Regions from separate parts of the Cellulophaga omnivescoria genome, predicted to be linked through region 2. Evidence: riboswitches for the same ligand, from Rfam matches in the RefSeq annotation. Region 2 holds a riboswitch; the other holds the start of a gene.
The links. Region 2 has a riboswitch for S-adenosylmethionine ahead of PBN93_RS09755 (O-acetylhomoserine aminocarboxypropyltransferase/cysteine synthase family protein). Riboswitches for the same ligand answer to the same signal wherever they lie in the genome.
Positions count from the first base shown of each region.

Region 1: it holds a riboswitch for S-adenosylmethionine, as region 2 does, so the genes downstream of both, PBN93_RS14285 (Na+/H+ antiporter NhaC family protein) here and PBN93_RS09755 (O-acetylhomoserine aminocarboxypropyltransferase/cysteine synthase family protein) in region 2, are expected to answer to the same signal.

Region 1 covers NZ_CP115819.1:3,240,801-3,245,237, reverse strand. The annotation lists gene PBN93_RS14295 (phosphatase PAP2 family protein) at 34-603, opposite strand; gene PBN93_RS14290 (DUF1853 family protein) at 687-1,496, shown strand; SAM-I-IV-variant riboswitch at 1,550-1,648, shown strand; gene PBN93_RS14285 (Na+/H+ antiporter NhaC family protein) at 1,660-3,012, shown strand; gene PBN93_RS14280 (DMT family transporter) at 3,058-3,960, shown strand; gene PBN93_RS14275 (SCO family protein) at 3,976-4,437, opposite strand, start outside.
Region 2 covers NZ_CP115819.1:2,197,413-2,201,849, reverse strand. The annotation lists gene thrA (bifunctional aspartate kinase/homoserine dehydrogenase I) at 1-743, opposite strand, end outside; gene PBN93_RS09755 (O-acetylhomoserine aminocarboxypropyltransferase/cysteine synthase family protein) at 809-2,098, opposite strand; SAM riboswitch class I at 2,239-2,353, opposite strand; gene metK (methionine adenosyltransferase) at 2,684-3,940, opposite strand; gene PBN93_RS09745 (carboxypeptidase-like regulatory domain-containing protein) at 4,218-4,437, opposite strand, start outside.

The DNA.
Region 1 (4,437 bases), 1.0 Mb from region 2:
GTAGGTTCAGTAAATTTTCGTTAAAAAATAATTTTAAGAAATAAGCAAAAGGGTAACCCCAAACAAGGAACCTATAATTAGGCCGGTTATAACCTCTTTAGGCGTATGTCTTTTTAACACCAACCTAGACCATAAAACTAATAACGTAAACAGAATAAGAACAACACCTAAACGCTGGTTTACATATAAAATAGCCAGAGCTAAATAAATATTTATAGCTACGTGCATAGATATTTTTATAAGGAAATTAATTCCAAAAGAAGCTAAAAGCATTAGTGTAGCTATAGAAAAACTAGTGCAAATATATACTGGTTGATTTGTGTAAAACAAAAAGAAAAGTACCAAAACCATTAATGGCAAAGCAAATATATAAAGAGATTTACGTTCTTTTTTATTAGAAACATCTAAATCTGTATATTTTCCTAATCTTTTGCCAATATAAACCCAAGCAATTAAAACTAGAAAAAAAATACCATAAATAAGAGATAAGGTATGGGAAAAGACTGTTTCCTTATCATTAAGATTAAAAATTAAAATTAAAAAAGGAAATAGCAACAACGGGTGTCCTAATACAGATATAAATTGAGCTATTTTAATTTTCATTTAAACCAATTATTATCACAAATATAGTTTTATTTGTAGAAAAAGATAATTTATTGACACAAGTGTTTACTCTCTTTTAAATAATGGCACAAGACAAAGATATAGCGCAACAATTTATTGGTTATATAAATACCCCAATACTATGGGTAAACAATAGCGTGTATCATTTAAAACAGTTTGAACTAGAAATAAATGATACTCCCAAATTTACTGACAAGATACCAACCAATTTAAGGTTAGGAAAACGTGTAGAACGCTACGTTAGTACTGAGTTTAAATTTAGTAAGAATATTACCATTTTAGCAGAGAACATACAAATACAAAATGATAAGCTTACAATAGGCGAAATAGATTGTATTTTAACAAAAAACAATACCCCTTATCACGTAGAAATAATTTATAAATTTTATTTGTTTGATGACTCTGTTGGAAACACAGAAATAGAACACTGGATTGGGCCAAACAGAAACGATACATTACTTAAAAAGCTAACCAAATTAAAACAGAAACAACTACCCCTACTCTATAGCAAGCATACAGCCTCTACAATAAATAACCTTAATTTAAATATTAAAGAAATTGAGCAACGTGTATTTTTTAAAGCACAACTATTTACACCTTATAAAAGAAGTGTAAAATTTAAGGACTTAAATAAAGAGTGCATTAAAGGATTTTATGTTAAGCATACAGATTTATTACAGTTTAAAGATTGTAAATTTTATATTGCGTCTAAAACTAATTGGCTACAAGATGTACAAACCCAAGTAAACTGGCTTAAATATAATGAGTTTATTTTTGAAATTAATACCTTGATAACAGCTAAAAAGTCTCCATTATGCTGGATAAAATTCCCTAACGGAGAGTTACAAAAGTTTTTTGTGGTTTGGTGGTAAAAAATAACAGAAAATTATGATTTTTTCTCGTTGTTATGCTTTAGTTTTGCGCACTTAATTATCAAGAATCTCAAATAAGAGATAGCAACCTGCATTAACAAGCAAGGTGCTAAAAAAGGATAAGCCAATACTTTGGAAAAAATGTTAATTCAGCTCCACTTATTTGTCCTTTTCTTTTTGGTTCTATAAAACTAAAAAAATGACATCCATTAAAAACAACGAGCCTAGGTTTATTGCTTTACTTCCTTTATTTGTATTTGTATTTACATTTTTAGGTGTAGGTATTTATCAAAATGATTTTTATGCTTTACCTGCTCCTATAGCAGTTATAGCTGGTATTATTGTAGCTTTTTTAATTTTTAAACAAGACATAAACTCTAAAATAGAAACGCTTTTAGCTGGTTGCGGAGATAGTAAAATACTAACAATGTGCTTAATATATTTATTAGCTGGTGCTTTTGCTACAATTACAAAAGAAACCGGTAGTGTAGATGCTATTGTAAATCTTGGATTAGATTTTATAGCCATACAATATATCTACTTTGGAGTATTTATAATTGCTGCATTTTTATCTATATCTACAGGTACATCTGTTGGTGCAATAGTAGCACTAACTCCTATTGTTATTGGCTTTGCAGATAAAGGAGGTGTATCATTAGCTATACTTTGCGGCGCTCTCTTAGGTGGTTCTATGTTTGGAGATAACCTTTCGGTAATATCAGATACTACAATTGCAGCAACACAATCCTTGGGCGTAAAAATGAGTGATAAATTTAAGCAAAACACAAAAATTGCTTTGCCAGCAGCACTCTTTACAATTGTTATTTTAATAGTTAAAGGCGCTGCTTTAGAGTCTAACAATTTAGAAGATGTTACATACAATTATTCATTACTAAAAATAGTTCCTTACATATTAGTAATTGCACTCTCTGTAATTGGTGTAAACGTATTTGTTACACTTTTGTTAGGTGTATTAATAGCTGTCGCAATTGGTATTTTTTATGGTGATTTTACCGTTATTGAGTCTACCAAAATTGCTTACAATGGATTTACCAGTATGACAGAGATTTTTCTACTATCATTACTCTCTGGTGGTTTGGCAGCATTGGTAGCAAAAAATGGCGGTATAGATTACATTTTAAATAAGATTAAAACCCTTATAAAGAGTAAAAAATCTGCTCAATTTGGTATTGCAACCTTAGTTAGTACAGTAAATATGGCAATAGCAAACAATACAGTTTCTATTATTATTTCTGGTTCTATTGCAAAAACTATTAATGATGAGTATAAATTAGAGAATAAAAAAACAGCTTCAATTTTAGATATTTTTGCCTGCATTACACAAGGTTTGCTACCATATGGAGCACAAGTATTAATGATTTTGAGTTTTTCTGATGGAAACCTAACTTATACAGAACTTATTGGTAATACTTGGTATTTACTTTTGTTATTTATCTACACCATAATATACATTAGTTTAAATCCGTTTAAAATGAAGAAAACTAGTATAAATTAAGGTGTAGTTCTATAATAATTTATCTAAAAAGTTATCTTCGCGGCCATGTGGATGTATTTAGGCCTTTTATCGGCTTTATTTTTAGGATTGCACAATTTGTGCAAAAAACATGCTGTACAAGGTAATGAGGTTTTTCCTGTACTTTTAGGTACTATAACTGCTGGTTTTTTACTATTACTACCTTTTTATTTAGGATCTAAATTTTATCCTGAGTTTACTAAAGAAATTGGTTTTTACATTACCGATATTCCTTGGCAAAACCACGCATTAATTGTTGTAAAATCTATGCTAATGGCTGGCTCTTGGGTATTGGCTTACCAAGCCTTAAAACATTTGCCTATTACTATTGTAACACCCATACGCTCTGCAGGGCCTTTTTTTACTTTTATTGGTGCAATTTTTATATATCATGAACGACCAAATTACTGGCAATGGATTGGCTTTTTCTTAATTATATTTTCAGTATTCCTGTATTCTAGAATTGGAAAGAAAGAAGGTATCAATTTTAAAAAAAACAAATGGATATTTGCTATAATAGGTGCTACTTTTTTAGGATCTTCTAGTGGTTTGTATGATAAGTTTTTAATACAACACATAAACTTAAATCCGCAAACATTACAGTTTTGGTTTTGCTGGTATACAATTTTAATTTTATTGGTAATACTTGCTATAACTTGGTTTCCTAAAGCAGAAAAAAGAAAAGCCTTTAAATGGCGTTGGTCTATACCTGCCGTTGGTATTTTATTACAAACTGCAGATTATTTTTACTTTAAAGCATTACAAGATCCAGATGCCTTAATTATGCTTTTATCTGCTATAAAAAGGAGTCAAATTTTAATAGCCGTATTAGTAGGCGGAATTTTATTTAAAGAAAAAAATAAACGAAAAAAACTCATTCCGCTTGCAGGTATACTTTTAGGTGTTGCTTTAATATTATATTCTAACTAAATAGTAAACAAACAATTAAGACTCTTCTTTTAAAGTTTTAATATCAGTAATAAGTTGTTGTATAGCAGTTTTATTTAATCCGTTATAAATACCTCTAATGTGCTGGTTTTTATCAATTAAAACAAAATTTTCTGTGTGTAAAAAATCATCATTTGTTTTTAATTCTCCTAAGTCTTCCTCTATAAAATAGGCATTTCTACCTAAGTTGTAAATTTCACTTCTACTACCAGTAACTAAATGCCATTTGTTAGCCGTAACACCTTTAGTTTTTGCATATTCGTTTAAAACTTCTACTGTATCTGTCTCCGGAGTTACTGTATGTGATAACAACAAAACATCATTATCTGTTTTAAAAGCTTCTTGTAATACAGACATATTACTTGTCATTTTAGGACAAATACCAGAACAACTAGTAAAGAAAAAATCTGCTACATAAATTTTATTTTTAAAAGTATTACTTGTTATTACTTCTCCATT
Region 2 (4,437 bases):
ATAAAAGCCTCATTACCATTTCTAGTAATGTCTATGGTTTTTAACAACTGATTCATTAATTTATATGCAGATAATTGAAAACGCTCTTGTAATTTTTTACCATGATGCGTTAACCAACTTTCTACATTAAACAACTGTTCTTCTGTATTTGTACTTCGATTAAAACGAGCCTTAAAAGATTCTGGTGTACGGTAACACAACATTGCATGCATACGCGCATCGTGTACAGGTTGTTTAGAGTTCACCAAAAACTGTTCTTGAATTTGGCAATTGGCAATAAGCCAATCTGTAGATTTCCAATCTGATGCAACCGGAATTAAATGTTGAGTTAGCCTTGGGTTTAGCGCTGCCATTTCCCAAGCAATACCGCCGCCTAAAGAACCTCCTATTATGGCGAAAAGCGAATTTATATTTAGTTCTTTTAATCCCAATAAAAATATATGCGCTATATCTTTAGCCACAAAATCTTTATAATTTTCTATTACAAAACCATCAAAACCATTGCCAGGAATATTAAAAGATAGCACTGTATATTTTGTGGTATCTATACATTTTCCCTCGCCAATTAGTGTAGACCACCAACCATTTTCACCAGACACATTAGAGTTACCTGTTAAAGCATGGTTTACAAGTACAATTGGTGCGGTGTGCAATTCTGCTCCAAATACCTGATATGACAAGTCTATATTTTGTGTGCTACCACTTAGCGTTGTATATTTTTTTAGTTTTATGTAATGCAACATAGTAAGTTGTTTTAATCTAAAGACCAATTAGATTATTTGTAATTTATTTTGAGAACTAATTATTACTAGGCCGTAACGGCAGATACTGCCTTAAAAGCCTCTTCTAAATCTAACTTTAAGTCTTCTATATCTTCTAGACCAACAGACAAACGAATTAAATCTTGACCAACACCTGCAGACTCCTGCTGCTCTACTGTTAATTGTTGATGCGTTGTACTTGCTGGGTGAATTATTAAAGATTTTGTATCTCCTATGTTTGCTAAAAGAGAGAATATTTTAGTGGCATCTGTTAGTTTTTTAGCAGCTTCAAAACCTCCTTTTACACCAAATGTAACTAAGCCACTTTGTCCTTTTGGTAAATATTCTTTGGCAAGGTCATAGTATTTATTACTTTCTAATCCTGGGTAATTTACCCAAGCAACCTCATCTCTACCCTCTAACCAAGCAGCCAATTCTAATGCGTTTGCACTATGTTGTTTTATACGCACTGGTAAAGTTTCTAAACCTTGTATTATTTGGAATGCATTAAACGGACTTAAAGCTCCACCAAAATCTCTTAACCCCTCTAAAATTAATTTATATGTAAATGCAGCATTACCAAGAGCTTCACTATATATTAAACCGTGGTACCCAGCAGATGGCTCTGTAAACTCTGGGAATTTCCCGTTTGTCCAGTCAAACGTACCTGCATCTACAATTGCACCTCCTAAAGAAGTTCCTTGTCCGCCTATATATTTTGTTAGCGAGTGTATTACTAAATTTGCACCGTGCTCAATTGGGTTTAGTAATGCTGGTGATGCTACTGTATTGTCTACAATAAAAGGCACTTGTGCTTCTTTTGCTTCTTTAGAAATTGCTTTTAAGTCTAAAACATCTAGCTTAGGATTTCCTAATGACTCTACAAAAAATGCTCTTGTATTTTCTTGTACTGCTTTACCAAAATTTTCAGGTTCAGAAGCATCTACAAAAGTGGTTGTAATACCTAATCTTGGTAAGGTTACATTTAACAGATTAAATGTGCCACCATACAAACTGCTAGATGCTACAATGTGGTCTCCCGCTCGTAAAAGAGTTAGTAAACCTGTAGAGATTGCTGCTGTGCCAGATGCAAAAACTACTGCTCCTACACCACCTTCTGCCGCTGCTAACCTGTCTTGTAATATTTGATTTGTAGGATTGTTTAAACGTGTGTAAATAAATCCTAATTCTGATAAAGAAAATAAGTTTGCTGCGTGGTCTGTGTCTTTAAAAACGTATGAAGACGTTTGGTAAATAGGTACTGCTCTTGTTCCTCCTGTTTCTGATGGGTTGTGACCTGCGTGTAATGCGTTTGTTGCTAATTTTTGAGTACTCATAATTTTGATTTTTTAATTATTAAAATTGATAAAATAAAAAAGCCAAAACCGCGTCTTGCCGACTTTGCAAGATGGTTTAAAAATTAAATGAGTTAAAAAGAAATTGGAAATTTGCTTTTTTTGAAATAAAAAAGCTTGTTTCGTTATCTGCCTATAGTACCGCTGTACTTGGTAGAATTTAGCACCTTCTTTGTATTGCACAAAGGGTTGCTAAGGCTTCATTGGGTCTAATCCCTCCGCCTTTCTTGATAACTATTCAATAAGTGTTTTGAACTTTGAGCTACAAATATATGTTTAGAAAAATTTAATATCCTAATCTTTTTTGAAAAAATATTGATTTTAACCTTTTTAACAAGCTTAAATAACAGAAACACAATAATTGTTTGTTTTTGTAACGATTTTTTAAATTAAAACTTTATTTGTGTTAGGGATTGCAGTGAAAATCCTTTTTTATATTTCTTAAAAAAGATTGAAACAAAAAGCCCGACCCTTGCGGTAACACCCAAATAAATAGCAAAACATCAAACACAAAAAAAGTGCTTTACCATTACAGCAAAGCACTTATATAGTATTAAAAACTTTATTTTAAAGGTTAAAAGCAGCTTTTACTGCGCTTACCATATCTAATTTTTCCCAAGTAAAAAGTTCTACTTTTTTTTCTACTTTACCATTGTATGGAGACTCAAAAACTTTTGTGATTGTTTTTGGTTCTTTACCCATATGGCCATAAGCTGCGGTCTCTAAATAAATAGGGTTTCTTAGCTTTAAACGGTCTTCTATGGCAAACGGACGCATATCAAAAATTTGTGCTACTGTTTTGGCAATTTCTCCATCTGTTAAATTTACTTTTGCTGTACCATAGGTGTCTACAAAAATAGATGTTGGTTCTACTACACCAATGGCGTAACTTACTTGCACCAAAATCTCGTCTGCAATACCAGCTGCTACTAAATTTTTAGCTGCGTGCCTTGCCGCATATGCTGCACTACGGTCTACCTTACTTGGATCTTTACCACTAAATGCACCACCACCGTGAGCACCTTTACCACCGTAGGTATCTACTATAATTTTACGGCCTGTAAGACCTGTGTCTCCGTGCGGACCACCAATTACAAATTTACCTGTTGGGTTAATGTGATACTGAATTTTGTTGGTAAATAACGCTTGTACTTTCTCTGGAAATTGCGCTATTACTTTTGGCATTAAAATAGAAATGATATCTGATTTTATTTGCGCTAACATTTTTTCATCATTAGCATCAAAATCGTCATGCTGTGTAGATACAACAATAGTATCTATACCTTGCGGTACGTTATCATCTGAATATTCTATGGTTACTTGCGCCTTAGCATCTGGGCGTAAATAAGAGATTTGTTTACCGTCTCTACGCAATGCAGCAAGCTCTTGTAATATTTTATGCGAAATATCTAATGCCAATGGCATATAGTTTTCTGTTTCTTTACTTGCGTAACCAAACATCATACCTTGGTCTCCAGCACCTTGTTCTTCTTTAGAACCACGGTCTACACCTTGATTAATGTCTTGTGACTGCTCATGTATTAATGAGATAACACCACAAGAATCTCCACTAAATTGGTAAGCTCCTTTTGTGTAACCAATGTTATTAATTACCTCACGTGCTATGTTTTGCAAGTCTACATAGGTATTGCTTTTTACCTCACCAGCAAGTACTACTTGCCCAGTTGTAACTAGTGTTTCACAAGCTACTTTACTTTCTGGATCAAAAGCTAAAAAATTATCTAATAATGCATCACTAATTTGATCTGCAATTTTATCTGGATGTCCTTCACTTACAGATTCTGATGTGAATAAATATGCCATAATATTGTACTTCTATTGTTAGTAGAGAAACGGTAAGATAGATTGCAAAAAAAACAGGAAAAGGCGTCAAAAAAAATTAACTAAATCTGTTTTAGCATTTTTTGTAGTACTGAGTAACAGTATACGAGGTTGCAATCAGTCAAATCCTTCCTCTTAAATTAGACTGCAAAAGTATAAAATTAGATTGGTTCTAAAATAGTTTTAACGAAAAAATAAGAGGCTATGGTTACAAATTAATTTGCAATCCATAGCCTCTATATAAACAAACAATGCTGTATTACAGGTTGTACCTTACTTTTAAGGTTACATATCTTGGCTGTATAAAATACTCACTTGTGCTAACAAACAAGGTATTATCACTATCCTGATTTAAAGATTCTGTATTAAAAAGGTTTGTTACTCCTAAAATATACTCCCATTTGCTATCCTTTTTTTGGTAGCCCAATGTTGCATCCATAAAAGAGTATGTATTTAAACTTTCTACCTCGTTTTTATAG